4 regions of the Paenibacillus sp. EB106-06-01-XG199 genome follow, and region 2 is predicted to be linked to each of the others. Evidence: riboswitches for the same ligand, from Rfam matches in the RefSeq annotation. Region 2 holds a riboswitch; each other region holds the start of a gene.
The links. Region 2 has a riboswitch for cyclic di-AMP ahead of AC3WT9_RS04210 (NfeD family membrane protein). Riboswitches for the same ligand answer to the same signal wherever they lie in the genome.

Region 1 (4,210 bases), on a different contig from region 2:
ACAAGCATCGTGGCATCATCGGCTCTATGAATAATACCGGCATTATTGATAATCATATCAACATGAGCGGTACTGCCCGAAATACTACGTGCCGCTTGCTTGACACTCTCACGGTCGCCGATATCCAGCGGGATCAGAGTTAATCGGTCCGGGTACTGCTTTTTCAGTGCGTCCAGCGATTCCGACTCCTTCATATACTGACCGGCAAATACGGAATATTTGTTCTCTAGAAGCCAGCTTGCCAGAAAAAAACCTAAACCACGGTCAGCACCGGTAACAAAAGCAACCCTTTTCATGATTATGGACACACCCTTTACGATTCTTCAGGATACACGCGGCATCTCTCTCACATTAGCATGGCAGTCACGTTTTTTCAACGTCCTTCATGGGACTGTAATTCCGCTGAAAGGGGTGCTCTAACTTCCTTTTTGATTTAATTTTGAACTATGTTACAATCGTAGTTACAAGTACTTATAGGAAGGTGAGATACCGATGTCTATCCAACAACTTCATACTCTGGAAGAACTGCAGCAATATGTTGCGCAACCAGGTAAAAAACTGCTTTTCAAGCATAGCACTACCTGCCCGATCAGCGCCAAGGCCAACGAGGAATTCACAGCCTATGCGCAAGGCTCCGAGACTCCAGCTGCCATTGTCCATGTGATTGAAGACCGTCCGTTGTCCAATCAGATTGCCGAAGATTTCGGGATCAAACATGAATCTCCGCAGATCTTCCTCCTGGAAGACGGCGAAGTCCGCTGGAACACCTCCCATTGGAAAATCACCCGGGACGCCATCAAGGCAGCTGTGAGCCAATGAGCCAGCCGGTAATTGTCTATTCCACCACAGGGTGCAGCGACTGCAATCAAGTGAAGCAGTGGCTGACCGAGCAAGACGTTAGCTTCGAGGTGCGTGATGTTATGACAAGTACAGTGTATCAGGAAGAAGTCGAGAAGCTGGGCTTCATGGGTGTGCCTGTTACCGTGTACGAAGGCCGCGCAGTCAAGGGCTTCAATGTTTCCGAGCTTAAGGAGCTTATTGGAGCAACCGCTGAATAATTTATAGCATGAAGCATATGAATACTTATATTTTGAAAAAGGCATCCCCTTGGACCTCTGTCCAGGGGATGCCTTTTATTTGCCCTTTTATTTGGCCTTATCCTGGATTCGTTGAGACATCCGCCAGAAAAGAGACATTTCCGCTGTGGGAATAGATGACGGAATCCGCTCCAAGCCCTTTATAGACCAGTCTGGGATTCATCGAAGTCGTAATTACGTATATTGGCTTTGTCGTCCAGGTCCGGCACATCTGGATATACCGGCAGCATAAGGTCACACTGCTCTCGAACAGAAATACTCTGCCTACCGGAAAAGAGGGGCGGAACCATGTATTCTGATGATGTGTATCCACCACGAGATTGACCTCGATTCCCAGCTCCTCCAGACGCCGCTTCTCCGCCGCATTGTTGGCGATTCCTGCGATCTTATAGCCTCTAAACTTTAAGATTTTGATAAAATGCTCCCCCGCTTTAGTCGGAGCGTTAATGAGTACATATTCTTCCGAATTCGCCATATCTTCCTCTCCTCCGGCTTAGGACTTCCATTCATTTGCCATACGAACACAGCAAAAAACCACAAAGGAATTCCCTCTGTGGTCCAATTAACGGTCACATTGTGCTCATCCTCTCTAATACGCTTACGAGGTTAGCTGTCGGATTCGGGCAGTGAGAGTCGCCCTACCTGTATCCATGCGAGCATTCTCTCGCACTTTCACAGGATTCACCCCATAACCGGCTCCGACTCTCACATCGGCTGCCGATTGTTGGTTCCCCCGCTTTCCATAACGGAAATTAAGCGGACTGCGTATTCGATTGTGTAGTAAACAGAAGTAATCATACTCTGGCGATCACGACCTTGTAAACCGCCAAACCTGCCAAAATAATGCATTTAGTAAACCCAAACCAGATCAGGTAGCGCTTACTTAAGCCTCAATCTCATCATTCCTCTTATTTACTCGGCTTATCAGCGATTTGCGAAAAAGCATTCAGCATTGTGATTATATTCACCCGATGTTGAGCAAATTGCCTTTTATGCTCTGATCACCCTAAATCAAAAGCAGTCGTATGAACGAGATAAAAAGCCGAAAACCGTTGATAAACACCCTTTTAGCACATCCTACCGTTTCCTTTGCCAGAATTCCCTGAAATTCGGCTCAGAAGAATGTTTTTTCCTTTTTACAAAGCTCATGCGAAAAGAGTATGATTCGGTTTGAATCCAATGCACGAAATGCGATATAAACGCTGAATTCCCGCAATGCGGGAAACGGGGGAACCATCAGGCCCGCAGGGGCCTTACCTGGAAGATAAGAATCTTTCTTGGGGTGAATCCGAAGGAGACTGTGGTCTCATTAGGTAGGGCGACTCTCACCGTCCGAATCCGACAGCTAACCCCGTAAGCGACTAGAGAGAACCTTGATCCGCCACGTTTTTGCGCCAGGTGTATTTAAGCCTGTACCAAAACCGCAGCAGAGGTCCTCCTCTGCTGCGGTTTTTTGTGCTGAGGCTGCAGCTTATAAATGGGTAGGAGGGAAAACGAAATGAACCAGCGCAGGCTGTTACGTATAGAAGTGTTTGTATTCGATGCCCCCTGGCCATTCCATCAGGCCACGGAGTCGTCCGGCAAATGCCGGTATGGTGTGCTGAAGCTTACGTGCAAGGCTGGGTGCAGCTGGGGAGCGGGGATACTGTCTGCGGAAGGCGATCATTTTGACGTCATTAAATGGAGCAGCTTCCTGAGAAGTATACGCAATCACAGGCTGGAAGAAGCCATAGAAATTGTACAGCAGCTAGGTGCGCAGTGGGAGCCAGATCAGCAAGAAATCGTGCAAACGGCCCTGCTGGATTTAAAAGCCAAGCTGCAAGGCAAGGTCGTCACGTCACATCTGCAAATGGTCCCCTATTCCCGTACAGCCGGGGCCGGCGGTACGCCCCCCTTCAGACGGATGTACTATAAACCTTCAAGTTCCCTGCTGCATAAATGCAGCTGGCAGGAACCGGACATAGCCGAGCTAATGGACAGATCCATCGCTTATTTCTCCATCTTATAATTTCTTATTCAGGAAGGAACGTGAAGACATGCCAGACCCATTATCCCCGGAATGGACAGCTGCCAGCGAGTTTGCGGAATATGTCCAAAAGAACACCGGAAATATTTATGCACTCACCAGTCTGCTGCTGGGAGAGGGTGCCGTTGCGGAAAAGACTGCGATGAAGACCTTCACTGAGCTTTACACCCGGTACCTTCATGATGATTTCATACCGCAGCCTTTCTCGCTGGTTGCCTACCGGGAGTGCATTCAGCAGTGCTCCCGGGCTGCGGAGGAGTGCAGCCTCTTTGTTTCCAATGGATTAGCCTGGGAGGATCAGATTGTCCAGGTGTTATGGTACGGCATGCTGCTGCCCCTGCCTGCAATCAGCACCATTCTTGAGCAAAGCGTGCCGGTGCTGAAAACCCGGCTGAGACATGTGCGCGAGCAAATGTGCCGGTTAGAAACATTGCGGCCTGAAGCAAATTTATTTGTTGTATAGCTGCTCACATAGATTAAAGAAGCACTGTGGGCCCCTCTCTTATCTCCGCTGATGTAATGGGCAACTTGTCGAAGCGCATGAAAAAGCCGCAGCATAATGCCGCGGCCTTTTCTATTTATACTCAGCTCTTGCCCTTGCCGCCTTTGGCGAATCTCCAGGCCGCTGTACAGCAGCCCAGCAAGCCCACTCCGAGCATTAACGTCTGCAGCACACCCAGCAGGGTAGAGCCCTCCGGCTTAAGCATGCTGCTGAGCAGAATCAGCAGAATTGAAGCTGCGAGTATCGCGGGGATTTGATTGTTTTTTTTCAAGATTACCACTCCTTATTCAATAACATACACCATAAGCCTTCACTGATCCAGTTTGGCTCTGAACTCCCCCGGGAGCCGCAAAAAAGCCGCGGTTTCCGAACCGCGGCTTCCTCAGTAAAACCTATGATCACTTCTTAGTGTGCGCGTTTAGAATGTCTGCCAAAAATGATTAATGACGCAATCATACCGGCAATGCCCATTCCTGTCAAAAGCCCTTGAATGAAATCAAGCAGATTCGATCCATTGGACGGCATTAACCTGGCGACCAGTACGATTAACGAAGAAACTGCAAACAGCAACCCGAATGTTTGTTC
Region 2 (4,210 bases):
TAGTTTGCAGCATCCATCTCCGGAGCACCTCAACGGCACTAAGCATAATATTAGAGCCAAGCAGAATAAAGTAACCAATATACAGAATAATCAATAGACTGCCAATAATCGGGCCTGCAAGTTTCATGCAAATACCGAATAGGTTAAGTCCGGGGAATTTCTTCAGCAGGACCCACAGAAGAATGATGACAAGTTGGGTAATAACCCCTGCAACTAAAACAGAAAGTCCACCTCCACCTTTGGCAGTTTCGTTAAGTTTGTTAGGAAGAGACAGAATACCAACACCGATTTGGGCTTGAATAATAAAAAGGAAGAGTTGTCCCCTTGTGATCATTTTTTCTTTTTGAGCCACCGTATCAACTCCTGTAAGTACTATGTAGATTAATGATCATTTATCCGTTTTTGGGTTGCTTGAACTCTTTCGGATGGACCAAATTGGAAAGCGTACGAAGGTATCTTTCAGGCCTTGAAATTTCAACGGACTTAATGGTCTCAGGTAGGTTTGCCCAAACGATTCTAGCTTGCACAAATGTATGAAAATGAGTGTTAACCCAAATGATATCCCAATATATCCGAATAATGAGGCAGCAATCATCAATGGAAACCGCATAAACCGGATAGCAGAGCTCATTTCGTTGGAAGGGATAAGAAAAGATGCAATGGCAGTCAACGCTACAACAATAATCATCGAATAAGAAACCAATCCCGCCTTAACAATTGCATCCCCGATAACCAACCCCCCAACAATCCCAATAGTTTGACCTACACGACTGGGCAGACGTAGTCCTGCTTCCCGTAGCAGTTCGAATATAAGTTCAAGCAGCATCGCTTCAATCAGCGGAGGGAAAGGGACCCGGGTCAATAAACCTTGAATCGAAAAGAACAATTGCAAGGGAAGGACATTGGAGTGGAAAGAAACGGTGGCAATGTAGAGCGCTGGCAACTGAAATGCTGTTACAAAGCCGATCAGACGGATAAACCGGACAAAAGAAGCGATCATCCATCGATTGTTATAGTCATCCGGTGTCTGATAAAAGCTGAAAAAGCTCGCCGGCAAAATCAGAGCTGTAGGGTCCCCATCCAGCAGTATAGCCACATATCCATCCAGCAAATAAGCTGAGGTATGGTCCGGACGCTCCGTATTGATTAGTTGTGGAAATATGGAGAAGGAGTTATCCTCCGTTAATTCCTGAATAAAGCCAGTGGAGATTATCCAATCGAGCGAAATTTTCTTTATCCTTGATTCTACAATTTTTATCAATTCTGGGTTGGCCATATTCTCCATATAGACTAAGCCTACCTGCTTGGGGGCGAATTTCCCAAGTGTGAAGTAGCGGACAATAAGGTTTGGGGAGGCAATTTGTTTCCGAATCAGGTATAAGTTAACCTTCATCTGTTCAATAAAACCGTTGTGAGGTCCCCGAATAACCCCTTCATTCTCAGGTTCGCTAATGCTTCGTTCATATTTGGCAGGAGTGAAGAGGACATAAAATTCAGACATTCCTTCTAAAAAATAAAGACAGCTTCCTTCAAGAAGTCCCTGAATGCCTTGGTTTAGTTCTGTTTCCAAACTGAAACTAAGTGTTGTGAAAAGCTCAGAAAGGTCTTTGTCCTGATTACGGCTAAAAGGAACAATCACGTTCCGTTCAATCAATTCCGTGTCAGTGAGGGACTCCAGATAAAAGACCAACCCTTCCCTTCCCTGAAAGGATAAGCTTCTTTTTTTGAGGTCACTTGTATAGAATAGTGCTGCTTCGATATAATCGGAGTTTTGATCTACAGAAGGAGATGAGGTCTGAGTTTGGTTAGTCATTATAAGGCGCTCAACTTTCGATTAGTTTTGCGGTTAACGTTCCCGAATGATTTGCAGAATATTCCTGACGGGAACTTTAATGTGCGATATAGAAGAATATTGGGGATGATGTTGAGCCAGCAGACGTTTCTGTTTTGTTTTCCTAGGGACATGAAGTGGAGCAAAAATGAGCAAATCATCGATCGCTTAAGAGTAATACCATAGAATGCGCATTCATTCGCGAAGTGGTGGCATTTTGGGCTTCTTTTGCCATCCGCAACGTTTTACATTAAATGGTCACAGGCGTAAGATTCAAATCAACAACCGAATGTAATATAACTGTTCTCAAATGGCTGAATTCCGATAATGGGAACGGGGGAACCAATGGTGAATGTGGCTTTTGCTCAGATAGCTGCCGCTCACTTGGGGTGAATCCTTGCTGCGTGCTGAAAAGCCGCTTCTTACAAGGTAGGGCAATCTCGCTGCCCGAATCCGTCAGCTAACCCCGTAAGCCTCGAAGAGAGAGGATGAGCGCCATGATCGATTAACCGACCACGGAGAGCCCTGACGCTTCTGTGGTCTTTTTGCTGCGCATGCAGAAAGGGAAAACGATCTATATGAGAGTTTAGAAATCTTATAACAACGAAATTCAGAGTGATTAGGCACTATCTAAAATCCTTTAAAGGGGGGGATTGGTATCGTTACTGTATTTATCGTGTGCTTCTGGGTTGGATTGCTGCTTCTCCTTAGCGGCGGATTTCATGGGCATGGCCTGGCCGGTCATCTGCATGTGGGAGGTGGCGATGCTGGTGGTCCGGGCTTTGTGCCCATACTCCCTCTAATGGTATTTGTCACGGTCTGGGGCGGCAGTGGTTATGTGCTTACCCGGTTCAGCGGAATGAATATACTTGCAGTGGTGCTGATCTGCACCGGGGTTGCCTTGCTGCTGGGCTGTCTGATATATGCGGTGCTGGCCCGGGTGATGACTCGGTATGACAGTAGCATGAATAAAATGGATTATGAGCAGGCGGGACAACTCGGGTACATCAGCATTTCTGCAGGGGATGGAGCAGTGGGAGAGATGAAATATGTGCTGCATGGAACGATGCGTTCCATTGGAGTACGGGCAGAAACCGGCCAGCAGCTCGCCAAGGGTGACAGGGTGATTATTTTGAAGGTGGATAAAGGATTAGCGGTAGTCACCCTCTTCGAGAGGGAAAACGAACAATTATAACTAACGGGGAGTGTCGAACCAAATGGTTATTCTTTATTTAATCTCGGCAATTGTTGTTGTTATCCTGCTGGCTTTGTTCAGTATCGTGAACGCTTATAAAAAGGTTCCGCCCAATCAGGCGATGATTGTATTCGGCCTCGGCGGAAAAAGAGTGGTTCAGGGCGGCGGGACGTTCGTCATTCCCGGCTTCCAGAACAATAAGACCATCTCTATGATGCTGATGAGCTTCGATGTCATCCCAGCGCAGGCAATGTTCTCCCGGCAGGGCATCAAGCTCAACCTGGAGGCGGTAGCCCAGATTAAGATTAAAAGCGATCCTACCGCTATACTTACTGCCAGTGAGCAGTTTATCGACAGGCCGGAAGAGGACCGTGAGACGATTATCCTGCATTCGGTGGAAGGCCATTTGCGCGGCTTGATCGGACAATTAACGGTAGAATCCATTCTAAAGACACCTGACGAAATCAACAGCAAGATGCGGGAGACCTGCTCGGAAGACCTCGACAAGATGGGGCTTGAGGTAGTCAGCTTCACCATTAAGAAAATTACTGACGACAAAGGGTATATCGACAATATGGGGGTTCCGGAAATTGAGCGCATCCGCCGCGATGCCAGCATCGCCAAGGCGGAAGCAGAACGCGACATTCAGATCAAACAAGCCGAGGCGGAGAAGGAATCCGCCATTGCCAAAGCCAATGCACATCAGGCTACCATTGAAGCTGGAACCGCAGCCCGCGCCAAGGAATCTCTGTTCGAGAAGGATTTGAACATTAAGCAGGCAGACTTTAAACTGGAAACTGAAGTAAAAAAAGCACAGGCGGATCTTGCGTACGAATTGCAGCAGAACAAAATTAAGCAGTCGCTGGTTACCGAACAGGTCAAGATTACGCAGATGGAAGCGGAGGCCAATAGGACCGTCCGGGAAATCGAAGTTGAGCTGAGACAGAAGGAGCTGGAGGCCACGGTGATCAAGCCTGCTGAGGCGGAGAACCAGGCTACGATCATGAGAGCGGAAGCGGCTAAGCAGCGGAAAATTCTTGAGGCTGAAGCAGAGGCGGCCACAATGACCAAACGGGGGCTGGCAACAGCGGAAGCAGAACTGGCGAAGGGAAAAGCCAACGCGGAAATTGTTCAGCTGGCCGGAGCAGCGGAAGCGGGGGCACTGGAGAAGAAAGCTGAAGCGT
Region 3 (4,210 bases), on a different contig from region 2:
GCGAGGTTCTAAAAGGCTTGAGGACGCTGGAAATCAACCGGCAGGAGATGAGAATGACATCTCCGCAATATAGGGAGGCGGTAATCTCCAAGCTGCGGCAGTACATTCCGTTTACCGCTGCCTGCTGCACTACCGTGGACCCGCATACGCTGCTGTCCACCGGGGCGATCACAGAGCGGGGTCTTGAGGATCTGCACCCGCAGCTGTTTGAATACGAATATCTGCATGAGGATTATATGAAATATGAGCAGTTGGCCGCTGCGGCAGTGCCGGTCGCCTGTTTAAGTGGTGTAACGGAAGGGCAGCCCGGGCGGAGTGAACGTTACCGCAACGTCCTCCAGCCTGCGGGCCTGGGCGACGAGCTCCGGGCTGCGCTGGTTGAAGGCGGTGGCTGCTGGGGGTTCTTAACCTTGTTCCGGTCGCAGCACGAACCTCCATTTCAAGAGCACGAGTGTGCAGTGATATCATCTGTTGTTCCGCTGATTGCCGGCGCACTCCGCAGCTATGCCTCCGAGCCCCCTCTGGGACGGATGGATACCGCACCGGAGGACAGTGGAATCATGATTCTGACGGACCAGCTGCTTCCGGTCAGCGCGAACAGTGCGGCTCAATATTGGCTGAACCGTCTGCAGCAGCTGGAACGGCTGGATCACGGTGTTCTCCCCCGGCCGGTCAACGCCGTATGCCTGCGGGCACTTGGTGAGAATACGGAACCAGGAGGGTTGCCTTCGAAGGCGAAATTATGCCTGCGCGTCGAGGATGGGGCATACTTGACAGTTACGGCCAGCAGGCTTGAAGGCAGCGGCAAGAAGACGGAGCTGGCTGTTGCTTTTGTCTATGCCAAGTCCTCGGAGATCTTCCGGCTGCTGGCCGATGCCTGCCAGCTGACCGCGAGGGAGAAGCAGCTGGCCGAGATGCTCTCCCGCGGATTATCCACTAAGGAGCTGGCAGAGTCGCTGCATATTTCTGCGTACACCGTACAGGATCACCTGAAATCCATCTTCTCTAAGACCGGCGTTTCCAGCCGGAGAGCGCTCATCAGCAAGCTGTTCTCACAGGGGATGGAATAGCCGGTAAACACGCTAAACAGTCCCGATGCTGATACAAGGGGACTGTGCTGGCTTTTATAGGAGCTGCGGGATCTGGGAAGTGGAAGTAGGGTGGGTCCAGTGCTTCTCGCTGCCGGGAAGATCATCGAACCATTCCGCATCCGGTGGACATTCCAGGATCATGAATTTGCCGTACTCCTGCGCTCTGGACTGATGGTATTTCAGATAGGCCTTGCCGTCTTCAATCGCCAGTATCTCGATTTTACCGGAGGAGTGGCTCATGGATAGACGGACTCTTTTACCCAGACCTGAGGTTCTGGCCTTGGCTTCCTCAACAATGTTGTAGACACGCTCCAGCGGCAGAACGAACTCGCGGTTGCCGGCAATGGGCCGGTTCACGAAGAAATAATAGGGAGTGACTCCGGCCCAGGACAGCCGGTCGAGCAGTTCTCCGAGTACCGCCGCATCATCGTTGATGCCTTTCAGCACCGGCGTCTGATTAACCACGATTGCCCCGGCATTATGGAGTGCTCTGAATGCATGTTTGGCTTCGGGCGTAATTTCCCGGGGATGATTAATATGCGCCATGACGTAAATGCGTTTGTCCTCCGATGAATAGGTACGGATTAGTTCCAGCAGTTCTTCGTCCTGATAAATGCGCATGGGATTAAATACGGGAATTTTGGAGCCCAGCCGGATAATCTTCACATGGTCAATAGATCTCAGGCTTTCGATGATGAAGCGCAGCTTAGAGGTAGAGAGAATCAGGCTGTCTCCGCCGGTAAGCAGCACATTATTGATCTCTGGATGATTCCTGATGTATTCCAGCCCAGGAGCCACATCGGTTTGTGCTTCCTTCACATCATTGCGGAACAGGCGCTTGCGGAAGCAGTAGCGGCAGTAAGCTCCACACACCTCGGAGACAATCAGGAGGGCCGTTGTTCTGTATTTGTGCTGACATCCCGGCACTACATAATTCATTCCCTCATCGGATGCATCCCAGCAGCCATACTCCTCAAGTTCACCTTCACTTGGAATGACGAGCCTGCGGATCGGATCACCCGGGTCGTCCCAGTCGATCAGCGACAGATAATAGTCATTGACCCGAAAGGCAAATTTGCCGGTGATCTCCTTCAGCTTTTCTTTCTCCGTTTCAGACAGCATGGCAACCTTGTTGATATCCGTTATGTACCTTACCCTTTGCACTTGCATCTCTCCTTGGTCTCATAGTGTGAGAAAAAAGGGAGCCTTGAGGTCGATAGCCAAACTGCTGCCAGCAGGGTCATGAGAATACAAAAAAGAGACCCTTAGCAAGGGTCTCTGGTTATGAATATACCTAAAAAAGCAGACCCATCCACTACTGACGAGGTTAGCTGACGGACTCGGGTAAGATGGTACCCTACATTCTGTGAATGATTCGCCCCAAAAGACTGGTTCCCCCGCTTTCCTGCCAAAGGCTGGAAATTAAGCGTAGGTAAAGTATAACCCAGGAAGTTTTGAAAAGTCAAAGCTAAACTTGCCCGCGGCAAGGGATACAGGACCAAGCCAAATCAGCAAAAAATTGAGTAGGGTGAGTTGTTCCTGCAGCTCCGAAGGCTGATCTTGTTCATGACTTGAAATAAGACAACCTCCTTCTGGAATGTTAATATCTCGATGGGCTAGATATTACCTATCGGAACCATTGATATATTTTGCAAAACAAGTTCAAAAAAAGTGTGGAACACAGTGATTGGACCAACGGTCCGGTCGCGGAGTATTCGCACCAAGTGCTCATGTTTATCCTGTTCACCAAACGAGGGTGTTCTTAGCAGCCATTTCATAACTGCTGAGAACACCCTTTTTGTTGACGGAATTAATCAACTAGAGCATGTCTTCAAATTGGAAGAGCTCTGGAGAGTAAAATCCCTGTTTATTCTCTTTTGCGGACCCAGGCGACCTTACTGCTCTGCATTCTCTTTAAAAACGTCCATCAGGGAGAAATAACTGCGCTGGAGTCCGTTCCTCCTGTAACAGGATAAAAGCCCCAAATAAGTGCAACTCGGTCCGTTTGTACTCAGAGCCAAGAATACACTTTCCAGTCGCACACACAAGCCTTCGAAAGAAGAGTGAAGTCTTTGAAACACCGAGACGTAAGCCTCCACCGAAAAAACTACCTGGTGGCGAAACGCCTTTCTCCGCGTGTGATCAGAAAATGGCACTGTACCCATGATTCCTTAGGGCATACAGCAGCAGGTTTTGACGGGGAAGCGGTTTGAAGACACGCCCTAGATAGATGAAGTAAAGCTTGACGTTTAATACAATAGTGGAATAAAGTATTAAATGAAACTAAATATCAAATTAAATAAAGTTTCAAATATATCAAAAGGAGCAATTGGATATGGGACAGATGATCCGAGGATTCGCCGAGCTAAGCCCGGAGCAATATGTCGAAGCAGGAGGTAAGGGAGCGATGCTCTCCAGAATGCTTCAGGCGGGATATCCTGTGCCGGAGGGATTTGTTGTCTTTCCTTCGGCCTTTGAAAGCGATAAATTAAAGGAAGAGGCTTGGACTGAAAGTGCAGCCAGGTTGCAGAAAATCCGCATGATACATAAGAATGCACGATTTGCTGTCAGATCTTCGGCTTTAAGTGAAGATTCGGCGGAGGCATCTTTTGCCGGGGAATTCGAAACGGTGTTGAACGTGGAAACAGATGAACAGATTCGTGAAGCGATGTACACGGTGTATCACTCAAAGGATAGCGAACGGGTTCAAGTCTACAGCTCCATGCAGGACATGGACTCCTCCCATAAGGTTGCCATTGTCGTGCAGCTGATGATTCACTCGGAAATCTCCGGAGTCCTGTTCACCGCTGACCCCATAACAGGCAGCCGCACGGTTCTGCCGGGGAATTATGTCTATGGGCTGGGAGAACAGTTAGTTTCAGGCGAGAGCGACGCATATTCCTTCACGCTGGCAAGGAACCGGGGCAGATATGAAGGCCCGGGTGAGTTCAAGCGGTATGCAGCCAAGTTATACCGGTATGCATGCCGGCTGGAGAAGGAGCTTGGAGCTCCCCAAGATATCGAGTGGGCGGTCGCAAAGGGGCGGGTCTACCTCCTGCAGACGAGACCGGTTACGACCTTGAACCCGGGAAACCGCAATACATTCGAGATCAACGACT
Region 4 (4,210 bases), on a different contig from region 2:
TTCATCCGTCCCCTCCATGTAAGCTGCTTCCTACATTATATAGGATGGTGAAGCGTTATCATAGCATTTGTGTCAAAAAAGTGGACGATTTCAACACTAAAATTTTCAATTTAATGGAACGTTATGTTGTTTATCATAGACCATGCAATAAAATGGCTTATTTCCGGTTGGAGTAAGGCGTTCATAAGTATCCGTGATCGTGAAGCCGCATTTTTGGTATGTTCGGATCGCCCGCTGGTTCCAGGTCAATACTTCCAAATCAATCTCCCGCCCGGGATACCGCTTTAGCGCGGCCTGAACGATGGCTTCCATGAAAATGTGGCCAAGACCGTGTCCGCAAAGCTCGGGGCGCATTCCAATACCCAGCCTGACGACACCCTCCATCGGAAACAACTGCGCAAAGCCGCAAAGGATGCCTTGCTCGTTGACCACGGAAACATACTGGTCCCTGCGGAGCTCTGGATCGCCAAATTCAATGCCAAGCGCCTCCATTTGGGACCAAGGCATCCATTCGTAAATATTATAAGGCGCTTTGTAATTCCATGCGGCGATGTCTTCAGCATGGCTGATCTCCATGGGAACCACATGGAATGTAACGGGGGAGCTAATCATAAGGCCACCGGCCTCCTTTCATAGGGAGCAACAGCACTAGCTATACCTAATTATATCCATAACTGGCCTGATTCGACTCAGAAATTTCCTGAAAGGCGGAAACTTGACAAAGTGGGAAAAATATTTTATGAAATGGAGGAAATTTGGGTAGATTTATGTTTTGCGGATATTGAGAGGGGTAAGTAATTTTATAGACAAAAAAAACAGGCCCCCTCCAGATTTCGGCAAAAATCATGGAAGAGTGCCCGTTTTACGACAACTTATTGCACGTCATCATTGTCTTGGGAATCAGAAGTAACGGATTGGTAAGCATCTGTACTCATGATACGTTTGGCGCCAACGTAACGGTTGACGTAGTAGCTGTCACTCATCGTGCTGATGGTTACACCACGGGAGGATGAAGCATGTGCGAATTTGCCCTCACCGACATAAATGCCGACATGGGATACACCTTTACCGCTGGTATTATAAAATACAAGATCTCCCGCTCTCAGATCGTCCCGGGAAATGGCGGTACCCATTTGGTATTGGGAACCGGATTGGTGTGGCAGATTGATACCGATCTTATCAAAAACGTACATTGTAAATCCGGAGCAATCAAAGCCGTTGGTCGATACACCGCCGGATACGTATTTACTTCCGATGGTCTTGTCGATGACTTTATCCATTTTGGAATCCGCGAAAGCGCTTCCTGCTCCGATGGTAAGCATAATGGAAAAGCTTAGTACTGCTGCTGCTAACTTCTTCTTCAAAAGTGAATACCCCTTCCAAATGCCTACGAGGTTAGCTTAAGGGTTCGGTTGAAGGTCCCCTATGACCCCTCTGTGAATAGGAGGTCAATTCACCCAAAATCGGTTCCCCCGTTTCCCTAATGGTTAGGGAACTCGGCATGACTGTTGATTAGGATTAGCTTGTTAACCAATACATGACAAAACCTTTGTAAAACCCGATTGAATAATTACAAAAATGTTACTAAAAACTCACTGCGATAATTGTAACAAAGACTTCGCCAGTTGGCAATCACTTAAAACATATTAATGCATAATATTTACGCTTTTTAAGAGTTGATTTTGCTAAAAAGGTCTTATATTTACACGCTGAGTAAGCTTTAACTTAGAATTGTTGGGATTTTTAGTAAAAAGGTGTTTCACAGGCCTCAAATACGTGTAAAAGGTAGAATAAGGAAGACAAAAAGGAAAAACCCGGAAATGATTACGGCAATAATCAGTTTCCGGATTTCTATAAGTTACAATTATTTATTGGAGGATGGAATTCCTGAGGGATGTCAATCGTAAGCGATAGCTTTGTAAGCTGTTGTGCTCATTACTCGTTTGGCTCCAACGTAGCGGTTGGCCCAATAGGATTGACTCATTGAACTGATAGTTACACCACGGGATGAAGAGGATTGGGCGAATTTTCCGTTGCCGACATAAATACCGACATGGGAGACTCCATTGCCAAGGGTATTGAAGAATACCAGATCGCCTGAACGGAGGTTACTCCGTGATACGGCGGTTCCAACGCTGAATTGTGCTTTGGAAGTGCGGGGCAAGGTAAGGCCAACGTTCTTAAATACATATTTGGTGAATCCAGAACAATCAAAGCCGGCAGTGCTTGTGCCCCCGGTTTTATATGTCGTTCCGAGTGTTTTTGTAATAACCGTATCCATTCTGGAGTCGGCGAAAGCGCTCCCTGCTCCAAGCGTGAACACCATCACCAGCCCTAATGCTGCTGCGGTGCATTTCTTCTTAAAATTATGACTTTTCAAAAGATGTACTCCTTCCAAGGCCTGCGAGGTTAGCTTAAGGATTCGGTAGAAGGTTCCCCTATGACCCCTCTAAAGCGAGATCAATTCACCCAAAATATGGTTCCCCCACTTCCCGGTGCCGGGAATTTGGCGTTTTATGCACCGAAACAGTGACGTGTCGACAAGGTTAAATGCTTAAAGGCACATTCATTTGCTTCAAATTAGTTTCAAAAGATTACAAAGTTGTTACTACTGGTACAGGCATCATTGTACCAGAGGATTTACAGTTTTGCAAATACCCTAAATCACGTTGTAACCAAAAGAAGAGTCCCGCCCTTTATCTGGGGCAGTGACTCTTCTATTATGCCAAGGGACTGGCGTTATTATTGTGGAAATGTTTTACTGCACCAAAGGTGATACTGCCCCGCTAGGCTCCACATTTTGAACAGCGTTGAGGGAAGCGGTGAAAATTGCCGGAACAGCAGTGCGGGCAGGCCTGGACAGAAAAGTGCGGTCACTCCAGAGAGCAGCAGCAGAAGCAGGCCGCCGGCGCCGAACAGTGCAGATATACAGGTGGAAGGGAGGATTACCCTCAGGCCAACCAGCAAGGAAGAAAACATGCCTGTTCCTCCGGTGAAGCCAAACTGCATGTACAGCAGCAGAATGCGGATCAGGTAGAAGTACAGGAGCCAGGCCAGAACATAAGGAACCAGTCTCAGCAGCAGAGTATAATCGAGAATACCGCTGAGGAGAAGCCCATACATTTTGGGGAGAAGCCAATACAGCGGTGTTGCGGCCAGAAGCCATTCCGCTAGACTGAACAGCAGTACGGGGAGTCCGTAAAGCTTCATTCCGGGAAAAAAGAACATTCCCCGCTCCCCTTTGCGCTCCTGGTGCAGCTCATGCAGCAGCCCTGCGCGGATAAAGGGGGAGCATAGCAGCCGTAGCGCTGAGAGGGCCAGCAGCAGCCAGAGCCAGCGCAGCACCCCGGGGTCTGTGCTAAGTGCAGTCTGTCCTTCGATATAATACAGCAATCTGCCTATTCCGCTGCCGCCGGCGTGTGTATCGGGATAACGGAGCAGCACCGGGATGAGGGCTGACCTGACGAATCTGTACAGGAAATAGCCCCAAAGCAGCCGATAGATAAAAAGCAGAATCAGAATATAAAATTGCTCTTTCATGCTGTACCAGCCGCGAACTATCGATCTTTTCACAATCCTTCACCTCACCAGACAAGAGTTCCGAGCAGGGTTTCAAGCAGCTTCGTTACGCTAAGCGTCCAGCGGGAGAGCGTCTTTCGCTCCAGCTCCGCCAGTCTAAAATTGTTGAGATGCTTACTCTCCAGCAGAATGGAGTGCTCCGGATCAATCTCTGCAGACAAAAGAGGCGCTTTGTAGGCTAGCTGAAAGGTGGTTTCCTTCTCTGTCCCATTCCAAAACTGCTGGACAGTATAGCCATCCAGGAAGGTGAACTTTATGGGGACGTCACCATACTGATTTCCTTTATTGCTGACCGCTACTGAGCTTTCGTAACGGGCATTATCATCGCCGCCCTCTTTTTTGGGGTCAGAGATTTTAATGTGATCAATTGAAAAATCCGGAGAACCGCCGCTGTATACATATTGGTCGAAGTAGGCTTGCCAGGATTTTTTGGTTACCTTCTCCACGATTTTCTGGAAGTCGGCGGTAGAAGGATGCCGGAAGCGGAACTTACGGGTATAGGCCGCCATTATGGCATCCATCGTCTTGGTTCCGACCTGCTGTTCGATATCCTTCAGCACCAGCTTGCCGCGGATGTACACATTTCGGGCATAGGCATCGGCAGGAGTGTATTTCCAGGTTTCCAGGTTAA

Region 1: linked by a shared signal. The riboswitch ahead of AC3WT9_RS23795 (hypothetical protein) and the one ahead of AC3WT9_RS04210 (NfeD family membrane protein) in region 2 are both predicted to bind cyclic di-AMP.
Region 3: linked by a shared signal. The riboswitch ahead of AC3WT9_RS09430 (KamA family radical SAM protein) and the one ahead of AC3WT9_RS04210 (NfeD family membrane protein) in region 2 are both predicted to bind cyclic di-AMP.
Region 4: linked by a shared signal. The riboswitch ahead of AC3WT9_RS33735 (C40 family peptidase) and the one ahead of AC3WT9_RS04210 (NfeD family membrane protein) in region 2 are both predicted to bind cyclic di-AMP.

What each region holds. Positions count from the first base shown of each region.
Region 1 is NZ_JBYTDQ010000007.1:111,394-115,603, forward strand. Features, by position in the region: gene AC3WT9_RS23775 (SDR family NAD(P)-dependent oxidoreductase) at 1-296, opposite strand, end outside; gene ytxJ (bacillithiol system redox-active protein YtxJ) at 493-819, shown strand; gene AC3WT9_RS23785 (glutaredoxin family protein) at 816-1,058, shown strand; gene AC3WT9_RS23790 (hypothetical protein) at 1,156-1,572, opposite strand; cyclic di-AMP (ydaO/yuaA leader) riboswitch at 1,678-1,866, opposite strand; cyclic di-AMP (ydaO/yuaA leader) riboswitch at 2,288-2,471, shown strand; gene AC3WT9_RS23795 (hypothetical protein) at 2,596-3,105, shown strand; gene AC3WT9_RS23800 (hypothetical protein) at 3,134-3,586, shown strand; gene AC3WT9_RS23805 (hypothetical protein) at 3,708-3,896, opposite strand; gene AC3WT9_RS23810 (hypothetical protein) at 4,031-4,210, opposite strand, start outside.
Region 2 is NZ_JBYTDQ010000001.1:892,808-897,017, reverse strand. Features, by position in the region: gene AC3WT9_RS04220 (GerAB/ArcD/ProY family transporter) at 1-352, opposite strand, end outside; gene AC3WT9_RS04215 (spore germination protein) at 389-1,813, opposite strand; cyclic di-AMP (ydaO/yuaA leader) riboswitch at 2,134-2,321, shown strand; gene AC3WT9_RS04210 (NfeD family membrane protein) at 2,484-3,026, shown strand; gene AC3WT9_RS04205 (flotillin family protein) at 3,049-4,210, shown strand, end outside.
Region 3 is NZ_JBYTDQ010000002.1:755,206-759,415, reverse strand. Features, by position in the region: gene AC3WT9_RS09435 (helix-turn-helix transcriptional regulator) at 1-1,070, shown strand, start outside; gene AC3WT9_RS09430 (KamA family radical SAM protein) at 1,125-2,261, opposite strand; cyclic di-AMP (ydaO/yuaA leader) riboswitch at 2,393-2,530, opposite strand; gene AC3WT9_RS09425 (PEP/pyruvate-binding domain-containing protein) at 3,427-4,210, shown strand, end outside.
Region 4 is NZ_JBYTDQ010000021.1:27,228-31,437, reverse strand. Features, by position in the region: gene AC3WT9_RS33745 (GNAT family N-acetyltransferase) at 106-612, opposite strand; gene AC3WT9_RS33740 (C40 family peptidase) at 873-1,364, opposite strand; cyclic di-AMP (ydaO/yuaA leader) riboswitch at 1,370-1,512, opposite strand; gene AC3WT9_RS33735 (C40 family peptidase) at 1,898-2,326, opposite strand; cyclic di-AMP (ydaO/yuaA leader) riboswitch at 2,384-2,522, opposite strand; gene AC3WT9_RS33730 (hypothetical protein) at 2,743-3,573, opposite strand; gene AC3WT9_RS33725 (M1 family metallopeptidase) at 3,585-4,210, opposite strand, start outside.